Regions from separate parts of the uncultured Rossellomorea sp. genome, predicted to be linked through region 2. Evidence: a T-box and tRNA genes for the amino acid it is inferred to sense, from the RefSeq annotation. Region 2 holds a T-box; the other holds one or more tRNA genes.

Evidence for each region. The T-box of region 2 lies ahead of alaS (alanine--tRNA ligase). A T-box ahead of a tRNA ligase gene usually reads a tRNA of that ligase, here a tRNA-Ala.
Region 1: it encodes a tRNA-Ala, which carries the amino acid that the T-box ahead of alaS (alanine--tRNA ligase) is inferred to sense. The anticodon was not compared.

The regions. Positions count from the first base shown of each region.
Region 1 is NZ_CANKZT010000004.1:466,030-471,905, reverse strand. It holds gene nagE (N-acetylglucosamine-specific PTS transporter subunit IIBC) at 69-1,451, opposite strand; gene nagA (N-acetylglucosamine-6-phosphate deacetylase) at 1,682-2,890, shown strand; gene nagB (glucosamine-6-phosphate deaminase) at 2,877-3,626, shown strand; tRNA gene Q1B03_RS16815 (tRNA-Ala) at 3,803-3,875, shown strand; gene Q1B03_RS16810 (glycoside hydrolase family 16 protein) at 3,971-4,666, opposite strand; gene Q1B03_RS16805 (GNAT family N-acetyltransferase) at 4,957-5,508, shown strand; gene Q1B03_RS16800 (TrkA family potassium uptake protein) at 5,561-5,876, shown strand, end outside.
Region 2 is NZ_CANKZT010000001.1:830,654-836,529, reverse strand. It holds gene Q1B03_RS04505 (biotin transporter BioY) at 1-4, shown strand, start outside; gene bioB (biotin synthase BioB) at 22-1,023, shown strand; gene Q1B03_RS04495 (hypothetical protein) at 1,227-1,412, shown strand; gene Q1B03_RS04490 (YrzQ family protein) at 1,419-1,559, shown strand; gene Q1B03_RS04485 (AI-2E family transporter) at 1,889-2,965, shown strand; T-box leader at 3,042-3,312, shown strand; gene alaS (alanine--tRNA ligase) at 3,379-5,876, shown strand, end outside.

The DNA.
Region 1 (5,876 bases), on a different contig from region 2:
TATCCGAGGTCTATATGAAAGTGGCAGACGATTTTGTCAAAAACGACAAACCCGTCTGCTCTCTCCATTTATTTTAACTTTCTTAACTCATCGGCAACAAATTCCACATCAGTCCCGACAATGACTTGAAGGTTTTTGTTGTTTACCTTCATCACACCTTTAGCCCCGTGTGCTTTTAACGCTTTTTCATCTACAAGTGCGGCGTCATTGATCTGTAATCGTAATCGTGTGGCACAGTTATCGATCACTGCCAGGTTTTCTTTCCCGCCAAGATCCTTCAGGAAATGTTCAGCCATTATTTCATATTTACTATTTCCACCTGAATTCTCATCTGCTACTACCACATCTTCATCATCTTCACGACCCGGAGTTTTCAAATTAAACTTCTTGATCAAGAAGGTGAATAGGAGGAAATAGATGATTCCATAAAGAATGCCTACCCCTAATAACAGCCAAGGTTTTTGACCGATATTGAAATTCAAGATGTAATCGAAGGCACCTGCTGAGAAACCAAAACCGTGATGGATCCCAAGTAGGTATGTGATGACCATTGAACTTGCCGTTAAAACCGCATGAATTCCATAAAGAACAGGAGATAAGAACATGAAACTGAATTCAATCGGCTCAGTGATCCCTGTTAAGAATGAAGTAACTGCTAATCCGATTAACATACCAGATACATTTGCACGCAGATGTTTTTTGGCAGTCACAATCATTGCCAGGCAAGCTGCCGGAAGACCGAACATCATGATCGGGAAGAATCCGGTTTGGAACGTTCCAGCTGTTGGATCCTTCGCAAAGAAACGCGGGATGTCCCCCTTCACGATTTCTCCTGCTGCGTCTTTAAATGTTCCAAATTCAAACCATACAAGTGTATTTAACACGTGATGCAGCCCGACTGGAATCAAGAGACGATTCAACAGGCCAAACACACCTACTCCCGTTGCACCTGCACCGATGATCCATTCACCGATGGAATTGATCCCGCTCTGAATCGGAGGCCAAACGATTCCAAAAACACCTGCGAGTATAACCATTGACGCAGCAGTTACAATCGGAACGAAACGTCTGCCTCCGAAGAAGCCAAGCCAGGCCGGAAGTTTAATATCATTAAAACGGTTATATAATAAACCTGCCACGACCCCGGAAATGATTCCACCGAAAATCGCCATATTGGCATCAGGGTCAAGGGCTTTTAAACCGCCCGTTAACACCAAATAACCGATGGCACCCGCCAGACCAGCCGTACCATTACCATCTTTCGAAAATCCGATTGCCACCCCGATGGCAAAGATTAAAGCTAAATTTTTAAATATGGCATCTCCTGCTTCAGACATGAACGCGATTCCCAATAAATCATCCTGACCTAAGCGCAGCAATAATGCAGCTGCAGGCAGAACCGCGATTGGAAGCATGAGCGATTTACCGATTCTTTGCAAGAAACCTAACATACTATCCTCTCCTTTTGTTTCAAGTGAAAGCGTTTAAGCAAAACACATCATATCATTAAAAAGGAATAGATGTCTATACCAATTTAACGATTGGAACTTATTGTTCAGTAAGTTAGAAAAGTTCCCCACCAGTCTGAATTGTAAAACATTTATTATAACTCTAACTGGTATAGACATCTATACTTTCTGGTGGTATTGTAGAATTGTAAAGTATTCAAGGAGTGATTTCAGTGACCTCAAATACAAAAAAACTACTTATCTTGGATGGTAACATCTATGCAGAAGATACAGTTTATGAAAAAGGATTTATCAAAATAGAGAATGGAAAGATCACCGAAATGGGTGAACGTTCCCAGTTAACCGATTCAGAAGAGTATAAAGTGATTTCTCTTCCCCATGGGTATAGTGTTATCCCAGGAATGATAGATATTCATATTCATGGAGTAAATGGCGCAGACACAATGGATGCAAAGCGAGAAGCTCTTGATACGATGACCGGGACACTTCCGAAAGAAGGAACAACCAGCTTCCTTGCAACAACCATGACAGAAGGATCCGATGCAATCGAAAAAGCATTGAAGGCAACCGCAGACTATATGTCAAAGCATCAAAGTGATGGTCAGGCAGAAATTCTCGGCATTCATTTAGAAGGACCGTTCATCAATCCGGACAAAGCAGGAGCACAACCTCTCAATCGAATCCAAAAGCCAAGTGTTGACATATTTAAACACTGGCAGGCCCTATCTCAAAACCATATAAAATTAGTCACTCTCGCTCCCGAACTTGATGATGACCATGAATTGATCCGTTATTTAAAAGAGAATGGGATTATCTCTTCAGTAGGCCATTCCAATGCAACATTTGATCAGGTCGGTAAAGCCATCGATGCCGGCTTGTCCCATGTGACCCACTTGTTCAATCAAATGTCAGGACTTCATCATCGTGAGCCCGGGATTGTCGGTGCTTCCTTCTTACGACAGGAATTAATGGTGGAATTGATTTCAGATGGAATTCACGTTCGACCAGAAGTGATTCAATTAGCATTCAATCAGATTACAGATGAGCGACTGATCCTCATCACTGATTCCATGAGAGCCAAATGCTTGAAAAATGGTCAGTATGACCTTGGCGGACAGATGGTGACGGTTAAGGACGGGAAAGCTTTATTGGACGAAGACACTTTAGCGGGAAGCGTATTGAAGATGAAAGACGCATTTACGAATATCCAGGAATTTACTACGGGTGATATGAGAAGTGCGATCAAAATGACCGCTGAAAATCCGGCCAGACAATTAAATGTCTTTGATCGAAAAGGAAGCCTTGCTCCCCTGAAAGATGCAGACATCGTCATATTAGACGAAAACAAAGACGTATACACAACGATATGTAAAGGAAAAATAGCCTATATTCGAGAGGATGATACTCATGAAACTAATTGAAGTGAAAGACTACCAGGAGATGAGTCAAGTCGCTGCAGACTATCTATTATCCAAGGTAAAAAAAAGTAAAAACGTAACACTGGGTTTAGCCACAGGCGGAACACCACAAGGGCTTTACGAGGTGCTGATTCATGATCATCAACAAAACGGAACGTCTTATCAATATGTATCGTCCTTCAACCTGGACGAATACATCGGCCTATCAGGTAAACACCCTAACAGCTACTACCATTACATGAATGATAACCTATTTAAACACATTGATATAGATTCAGAAAACACCCATATCCCTTCAGGAAAAGCAGCCGACCCCGCAAAAGAATGCGAAGCGTATGATGAAAAAATCCGCTCCCACGGGGGGATCGACCTTCAAATACTAGGGATCGGAAGCAACGGACACATCGGGTTCAATGAACCAGGTACATCGTTTGAATCCAACACTCACATTGTTGAGCTTGCAGAGTCTACACGTGAGGCTAATGCCCGTTACTTTGATTCAATCGATGACGTTCCGACACATGCTATTACCATGGGAATCTCATCGATCATGAAGAGTAAAGAAATTCTCTTACTAGTTTCAGGCGAGGCTAAACAAGCGGCGATGAAAAAGTTAGTTGAAGGCAAAATCTCAGAGGACTTCCCTGCTTCTATTCTGAATCAGCATGATCATGTAACGGTGATTGCCGATGAAGAAGCTCTGGCACTAGTGAAAGGGTTAGAGTTGTTGAATAGATGAATGGATGAAGATATGGAGTGATTAAGTTTGGTCCGTGTCTTTGAGAGCGGCGAACAATGGTTCGTCGCTATTTTTTTTATAATTGTTGGGATATTTATAGATTAAAAAGAAGAATATTATAAAAAAGGATTGACGAAAGCTATGTATATTTCTTATAATAAATCTTGACCGATCACGGGGCATTAGCTCAGCTGGGAGAGCGTTTGGCTGGCAGCCAAAAGGTCAGCGGTTCGATCCCGCTATGCTCCATACCGAAATAAGATGGGGAAATCTTGTATACAAGATTTCCCCATCTTATTTTTATTATCTTGTTTTTGCTATAGCTTTGATCTCACACTAAACGATTAGTTAGCAAGTGGTATAAACTGAAACTTAGTTATCACAATTTCTGTTTCCTTTTGATTCAATGGAGCCCTTCCTCCAAATAACCATAAGTTAATGTCTACTTTTTCGTTTTTGGTATTAGGAATATCTCCTCCTCTATATGTCCATTCCTTGATTCGATACCATTCTATTGGACTTGGTAGTTTTGAATAATGTCCATGAAGGGAAAGAAATTTAATGGTTGTTGGAGTCCATAAAAAACTATGGGTTGAATAGTTTCCGCTTAGAGACGTTTGAAATTGAATCATATTCCCCGCCTTTGTATAGGGCTGAACCACGTACTGAGAATTTGGTCCTTTTGGATTTCCCCATTTCGCAAATTCAATGTCAATTTCCCGATAATTATTCGCAGCAGCATCCGCAGAAGTACCATCATATGTGAATAATCCCAAAGTTATATTTGGATCCAATAGATCCGGGCGACCATCCACAAAAAATCGGTACGTTCCATAACCAAGGGTTTGCGTGTTATATACTTCAGCACAGTACCACTTATTGTTTCGTTTTGTTATTTTCAAATGCAATCTTCCCGCACTGTCTACCCATACATTTTCGGTACTACCTGAAAAATAATTCGGTCCGGGACCCCATTTGTTAGTTGAAGAATTTTTCACATTCCAAGTATAGCCACTCCACTTAATTGTTCTATTATTCAATTCTATTCCTCCGATATATTAAATTTTTTAATATATCATATGTATAACCTGTCACAATGAATGTAATAAACTTTGTATACAAACTAACGTTTATACTTAATAGATTTCTAGATCCATGCTGAGTAAGAATATTGTTGGCAGAATAAAGCGACCATCCTTCATAGAGTTTATCCGGCCCCTTTCCCATTCACTTTTGCCACAATACTTTTTGAAGTGTACTCAATCAAAATTCATTATCCTCGATCCGGCACTTCCGTGATATACTTTCATGTACAAAGGGGTTGAAAATAATGGAAAAATATCCAGTATTCGAAACGGAGAAATTAACACTAAGACAACTCACAATGAAAGATGTAGATTTTCTTTATGAGCTATACACGTCCGAGGACGTTCTCCGCTATTTTGGCATGAGTCCGATTGAATCGAAAGAAGTGGCTGTCAGTATGGTAGAGAACTACGAAAAACACCTTGAAACAGGCGGTCCCATGCGCTGGGCGATTGTGGAGAATACTAGTGACAAAATGATCGGTACATGCGGATTCCACGCCATTTCCAAAGCCTATAAACGCTGTGAAATAGGTTATGACTTGAGCCCCGGCCACTGGGGTAAGGGCATCATGGGAGAGGCACTCTCCCCTTTACTTACCTATCTGTTTACAGATAAAGGAATGAATCGTGTAGGGGCAGTGATCGTCCCATATAATAAAGCTTCTGCAAGAGTGATTGAAAAGCTTGGTTTCAAACAGGAAGGATTACTCAGAGAATATATCCTTCAAGATGACCATAAATATGATGCTTACATGTACAGCTTGTTAAAGAAAGAATGGCTTTGTGAGTTTTAGAAGAACCTGAATGGGCAATAATGGTCAGTGCAGATGAAAAGGAGCTGGTAGAATGGTACAGCAGATGTTTCAGGGGTTTTTGCGCTGGCCTTTAGTTGTTCGGATATTTATGATTGCGATTACGCTGATGCTCTCGTTTGGAACGATTATTCATTTCATCGAGCCCGATACCTTCCCTTCCCTATTCGATGGGATCTGGTGGGCGATTATTACGACTTCCACTGTTGGGTATGGGGATTTTGTTCCCTCATCGTTTGAAGGCAGACTGATTGGCATTATTCTCATCTTAGTAGGTGCCGGTTTTCTTTCTACTTATTTTGTCACCCTTGCAGCAGAAACGGTGATGACACAAAATGCATATTTGGAAG
Region 2 (5,876 bases):
ATAAAAGGGGAGGAATTTCACATGAAAACGTGGAAGGAACTGGCACTTGGAGTGATTGAGGGAGAAGAAATCACAAATGAAGAGGCTTTATCGATTTTACAAAGTCCGGATGACGAACTTCTGGAATTATTGCATAGCGCTTACCTGATTCGAAAACATTATTATGGAAACAAAGTGAAATTAAATATGATCATCAATACGAAATCAGGTTTATGCCCTGAAAACTGCGGCTATTGTTCACAGTCCATTGTTTCAAATGCTCCGATCGAGAAATATCGTATGGTGGATAAAGAGACAATATTAAAAGGAGCCCAAAATGCTCATCAGCTAAATGTGGGAACATATTGTATTGTGGCGAGTGGAAGGGGCCCGAGCAATCGTGAAGTCGATCATGTGGTTTCGGCAGTAAAGGAAATCAAAGAGCAGTATAACTTAAAAGTATGTGCATGTTTAGGCTTATTAAAAGAAGATCAGGCGAAACGGTTAAAGGAAGCAGGGGTGGACCGTTATAACCATAACATCAATACTTCAGAGAACCATCATGAAAACATCACCACTTCCCATACCTATGAAGACAGGGTGAATACCGTTGAACAAGCGAAAGCACAAGGGATTTCTCCCTGTTCCGGAATCATAGTCGGCATGAAAGAGACATTGCAGGATGTGGTTGATATGTCCCGCAGTTTAAAGGTGCTGGATGCCGACTCCATTCCCGTGAACTTCTTGCATGCTATAGATGGTACACCTCTTGAAGGAACAAACGACCTCGATCCGAGATATTGTTTGAAGGTTCTTTGTTTAATGCGTTTCATCAACCCGACTAAAGAGATCCGTATTTCAGGGGGACGGGAAGTGAATCTGCGCAGTTTACAGCCACTTGGACTTTATCCGGCCAACTCGATTTTCGTTGGTGATTACTTAACGACAGCCGGCCAGGAAGGCACAGCAGATCACCAAATGCTTGAAGATCTGGGGTTTGAGGTTGATTATGTGAAGGAAGTAAGTGAGCAGGCAACATCTTGAAAATCGAATAAGTAAATTTAGGTGGGTGCTTTGGAAAAGGTTACTCCTTATGAAATCAAGAAAATATCCCACACTATATAAGAACGGTGATTAAACATCGTTTGGGCGGATATTCTCATTGAACAAGTATAAAACGGGCTCGGATTGGTCATGATGGTAGGGAATACACACCAGGTTTGGTGTAATAGAGGTGAACCTTACCGATGAAGTGTCCAAATTGTCAGAGCAAAGATATTGGAAAGATCGGCATCAACCAATATTATTGTTGGGGTTGCTATATAGAGCTTTCCTTGTCAAAGGGAGTCATTCATACTCATCAAGTGGAAGAGGATGGATCACTGAGCTCCTTAGACGACTTGTTTGATGAGGAAGAACGCCGACTAAGCTAGGAAGAGGTGTCTTTCTTGAACAAAACATTTGCATCCATCGTTGGTTTTGGAGCAGGAATTGCGGCTTCCATCTATTCACAAAGATCCAATATGATGAACCAAAGACAAATGAAACGAATTCGTAAACAAGTAAAGAAACTTTTTTAACAGCTAAAAAGGCTGACTTTCGGGTCAGTCTTTTTTTATTTTCCTGGTTTTTCATATGAAGGAACTTAGATACAAAGAAAAATCACTAAATCTTTATTGATATAAGCAGCTGCTATTTGGATATCAGCGGAATTTTTGTTTTATCAGCGAAATCCCACTTTTATCAGCGGAATTCCCGATATATCAGCGAAAAGACTCTCGCACCTTACATCCCCACCGATTTAGTTCCAGATATGCCCTAGTCTCCCATCATGCTTTTGTTTATGTCCAATGAATAAAATACCCTCCTACATTCCAACACTAGGGAAGAAGAGAAGGAGGTGTTAATAATGGAAAAGAGACCCTATGCCAAATGGTTGTACCGACTTTCAATAGCTCTTATTCTTGCTTTATTCCTATATATTCTCTACTTATTAAAGCCTGTATGGCATCCGGTCCTGGAAGTATTGTTCTTTTCGCTTCTACCCTTCCTGATAGGGGGATTCATTGCCTATTTGCTTCATCCAATAGTAGAAAAAATCCATGAGGCGGGCATTCATAGAGGAATAGCGATCATGCTCATCTACATCCTTTTCTTTGGAGGATTAGGGTACGCGGTCTATAAGGGGACTCCGATCATCATACATCAGCTGAAAGATTTATCAGAGAATGCGCCACTTTTTACAAAACAATACCAGAGGTGGCTGGACTATGTGCAAAGCGAGACCTCCACTTGGCCAGACGGAATACAATCTCAATTAGAGGAAAGAATTGACGGGATCGAAGCCTGGTTGACGGGGCTTGTCGCAGTCGTTCTGGCCACTGTGATGAAGTTTATGAACAGCTTTCTGCTTGTTGCAATCATTCCCTTTGTATCTTTTTATTTATTAAAGGATATTACGAAAGTGAAAAGATTCCTGTGGCAGCTTACCCCTAAAAAATGGAGGAACAGCGCGATTTCATTTTCAAGGGATGTGGATGAATCGCTGGGAGGTTATATCCGGGGACAGCTTTTAGTTTGTTTGATCATTGGGGGACTTTCAGCATTAACACTCTGGTTAATCGGTATGAAGTATCCCTTGATCCTCGGATTGATCATTGGAGTAACCAATGTAATACCCTATTTCGGACCGATTATCGGAGCGGTTCCAGCTGCCATTGTGGCAAGTACGATCTCTGTCAATATGATGATATATGTCGTCATCATGGTCGTAGTTCTCCAATTCCTGGAGGGGAATATCTTATCGCCCCTCATTGTCGGAAAAAGCCTTCATATGCATCCACTGTTTATTATGGCTGCCCTTATCATTGGTGGTGAAGTAGGGGGTGTGATCGGCATGATTGTTGCAGTGCCTTTTTTAGCTGTGGTAAAAGTAGCGATTTTACATGGACGAACCCATTTCATTCATGCAGCAGGGGGAGATTAACTGAAAAAATAAGAATCAACATTGACAAATACAGTGAATATTTCTATAATCCAACATATACAAGTATTCGTATAAAATGAAAGCAATGAAGGATCGAGTACGTTATAGTCCATCTATCAGAGAGGGATTCCCCAGGCTGCAAGGGATTCCAGATGAAGGATAACCGAATGCTAATCCTGAGTGCAGGTAAAACCTGCCGTCTATCCGCGTTAAGGTGTTTTGAGGGATGAACAATAGAGAAATGCGAATAGGCTTCCTGAGAGGCAACAAGGAACTACGAGCCTCTAAGCCTGCACTTTCTTTGTTCATAACCAGGGTGGTACCGCGAGTTAGCTCTCGTCCCTGTTTTAGGGATGAGGGCTTTTTTGTATTCATTTTTAACCATACATAATCAATGAAGGAGGAAGTTTTACATGAACAAATTAACAGGCGCAGAAATTCGTCAAAAGTTTTTAGATTTCTTTCAGGAAAAAGGACATGGTGTTGAACCGAGTGCATCATTAGTTCCGCATGAAGATCCGTCCCTTTTATGGATCAATAGTGGAGTAGCTACATTAAAGAAGTATTTTGATGGACGTGTCATTCCTCAGAATCCAAGAATCGTGAATGCTCAAAAGTCCATTCGCACAAATGACATCGAAAATGTAGGGAAAACAGCACGTCATCACACGTTTTTTGAAATGCTGGGTAACTTCTCCATTGGTGAATATTTTAAAGTTGAAGCGATTGAATGGGCATGGGAATTTTTAACCGATGAAAAATGGATCGGGTTTGATCCCGAGAAGCTTTCCGTTACCATTCACCCTGAAGATCATGAAGCATTTGATATCTGGAACAAAAAAGTAGGCGTACCTGCTGAACGAATCATTCGTATTGAAGGGAACTTCTGGGATATCGGTGAAGGTCCAAGCGGCCCGAATACAGAAATTTTCTACGATCGCGGACCGGAATATGGGGAAAGTCCTGAAGACCCTGAATTATATCCTGGTGGAGAGAATGATCGTTATCTTGAGGTATGGAATCTTGTGTTCTCACAATTCAATCATAACCCTGATGGAACGTATACTCCGCTTCCCAAGAAAAATATTGATACCGGTATGGGACTTGAACGTATGGCATGTGTCGTACAAGAAGTACCAACAAACTTTGATACAGATTTATTTATGCCGATCATTTCTGCAACCGAAGAGATTTCCGGTAAGTCATACGGGAAAAACAGCGAGATCGATGTAGCTTTCAAAGTCATTGCCGATCATATCAGAACGGTTTCCTTCGCAATCGGTGACGGAGCCCTTCCTTCCAACGAAGGCCGTGGCTATGTATTAAGAAGACTGCTTCGCCGTGCGGTTCGATTTGCGAAGCAAATTGAAATCAATCGTCCGTTCATGTATGAATTGGTTCCGGTTGTTTCTGAAATCATGGTTGATTTCTACCCGGAAGTGAAACAAAAAGCGGAATTCATTCAAAAAGTGGTGAAAAATGAAGAGGATCGCTTCCATGAAACTTTAAACGAAGGGTTGGCTATTCTTTCTTCTATTATCAAGGTACAAAAATCTGCTGGGAATAAAGTGATTCCTGGTGAAGATGTCTTCCGTCTGTATGATACGTACGGTTTCCCGGTTGAATTAACGGAAGAATATGCAGAAGAAGAAGGATTGACGGTTGATCATGACGGTTTTGAAAGAGAAATGGAAGGTCAGCGTGAAAGAGCGAGGTCGGCTCGCCAGGATGTGGGCAGCATGCAAGTGCAAGGAGGAATCCTAAGTGACATCACGGTAGAAAGTCGCTTTGTAGGATATGACACATTAGAAACGACTGCTACAATTCTTGAACTGTTGGTTGATAATGAACGTCAGCCGAAAGTCGATAAAGGACAGGAATGCCAATTTATTCTGGACCAGACACCTTTCTATGCAGAGAGCGGAGGACAAATCGGCGATAAAGGATACATTGAAGCTATGGGCGTGAAAGTATTTGTGACAAACGTGAAGAAAGCCCCTAACGGCCAAAACCTTCATTCTGCCATCGTTGAAGAGGGCACACTAGAGCAAAATGCACAGGTGCTTGCAAAAGTGTCCCGTGAATCCAGAACAAAAGTGGAGAAGAACCACACGGCGACGCATATCCTTCATCAGGCATTGAAAGATGTCCTTGGAGATCATGTCAATCAGGCAGGTTCTTTGGTGGAACCAGACCGTCTGCGATTCGACTTCTCTCATTTCGGTTCTGTTTCCCAGGAAGAGATTGAGCGAATCGAAACCATCGTCAATGAGAAGGTCTGGAAGGCTATTTCAGTTAACACAGCTCTTAAATCACTATCAGAGGCAAAAGCGATGGGAGCGATGGCTTTATTCGGAGAAAAATACGGCGAAGAGGTTCGCGTTGTATCGATTGGAGAGTATAGCTTAGAGCTTTGTGGTGGTTGCCATGTTTCGAACACGTCTGAAATCGGGTTATTTAAGATTCTTTCAGAAGGTGGGATCGGAGCAGGTACGAGAAGGATTGAAGCTGTTACAGCGGAGAATGCTTACAAAGTGTTGAATGATCAGGTTACTCAACTGAAGGAAGTAGCAGGCAAACTTAAAGCGAATCCTAAAGAAGTCGTCAACCGAGTGGACTCTTTATTAGTTGAAATGAAAGAGCTTCAGAGAGAAAATGAATCATTATCCGCAAAGTTGTCTAACATAGAAGCAGGCAGCTTAACGGATCAAGTCAAAGTCATTGACGGGGTGAATGTTCTTTCCGCGAAGGTGGCTGTGGGAGATAGCAATGGATTACGTACAATGATGGATGATCTTAAACAGAAATTGGGCTCAGGGGTTATTGTATTGGCAACAACTGGTGACGACAAAGTTACGATCATTGCAGGAGTTACGAAGGACTTAGTCGAAAAAGGATATCATGCTGGAAA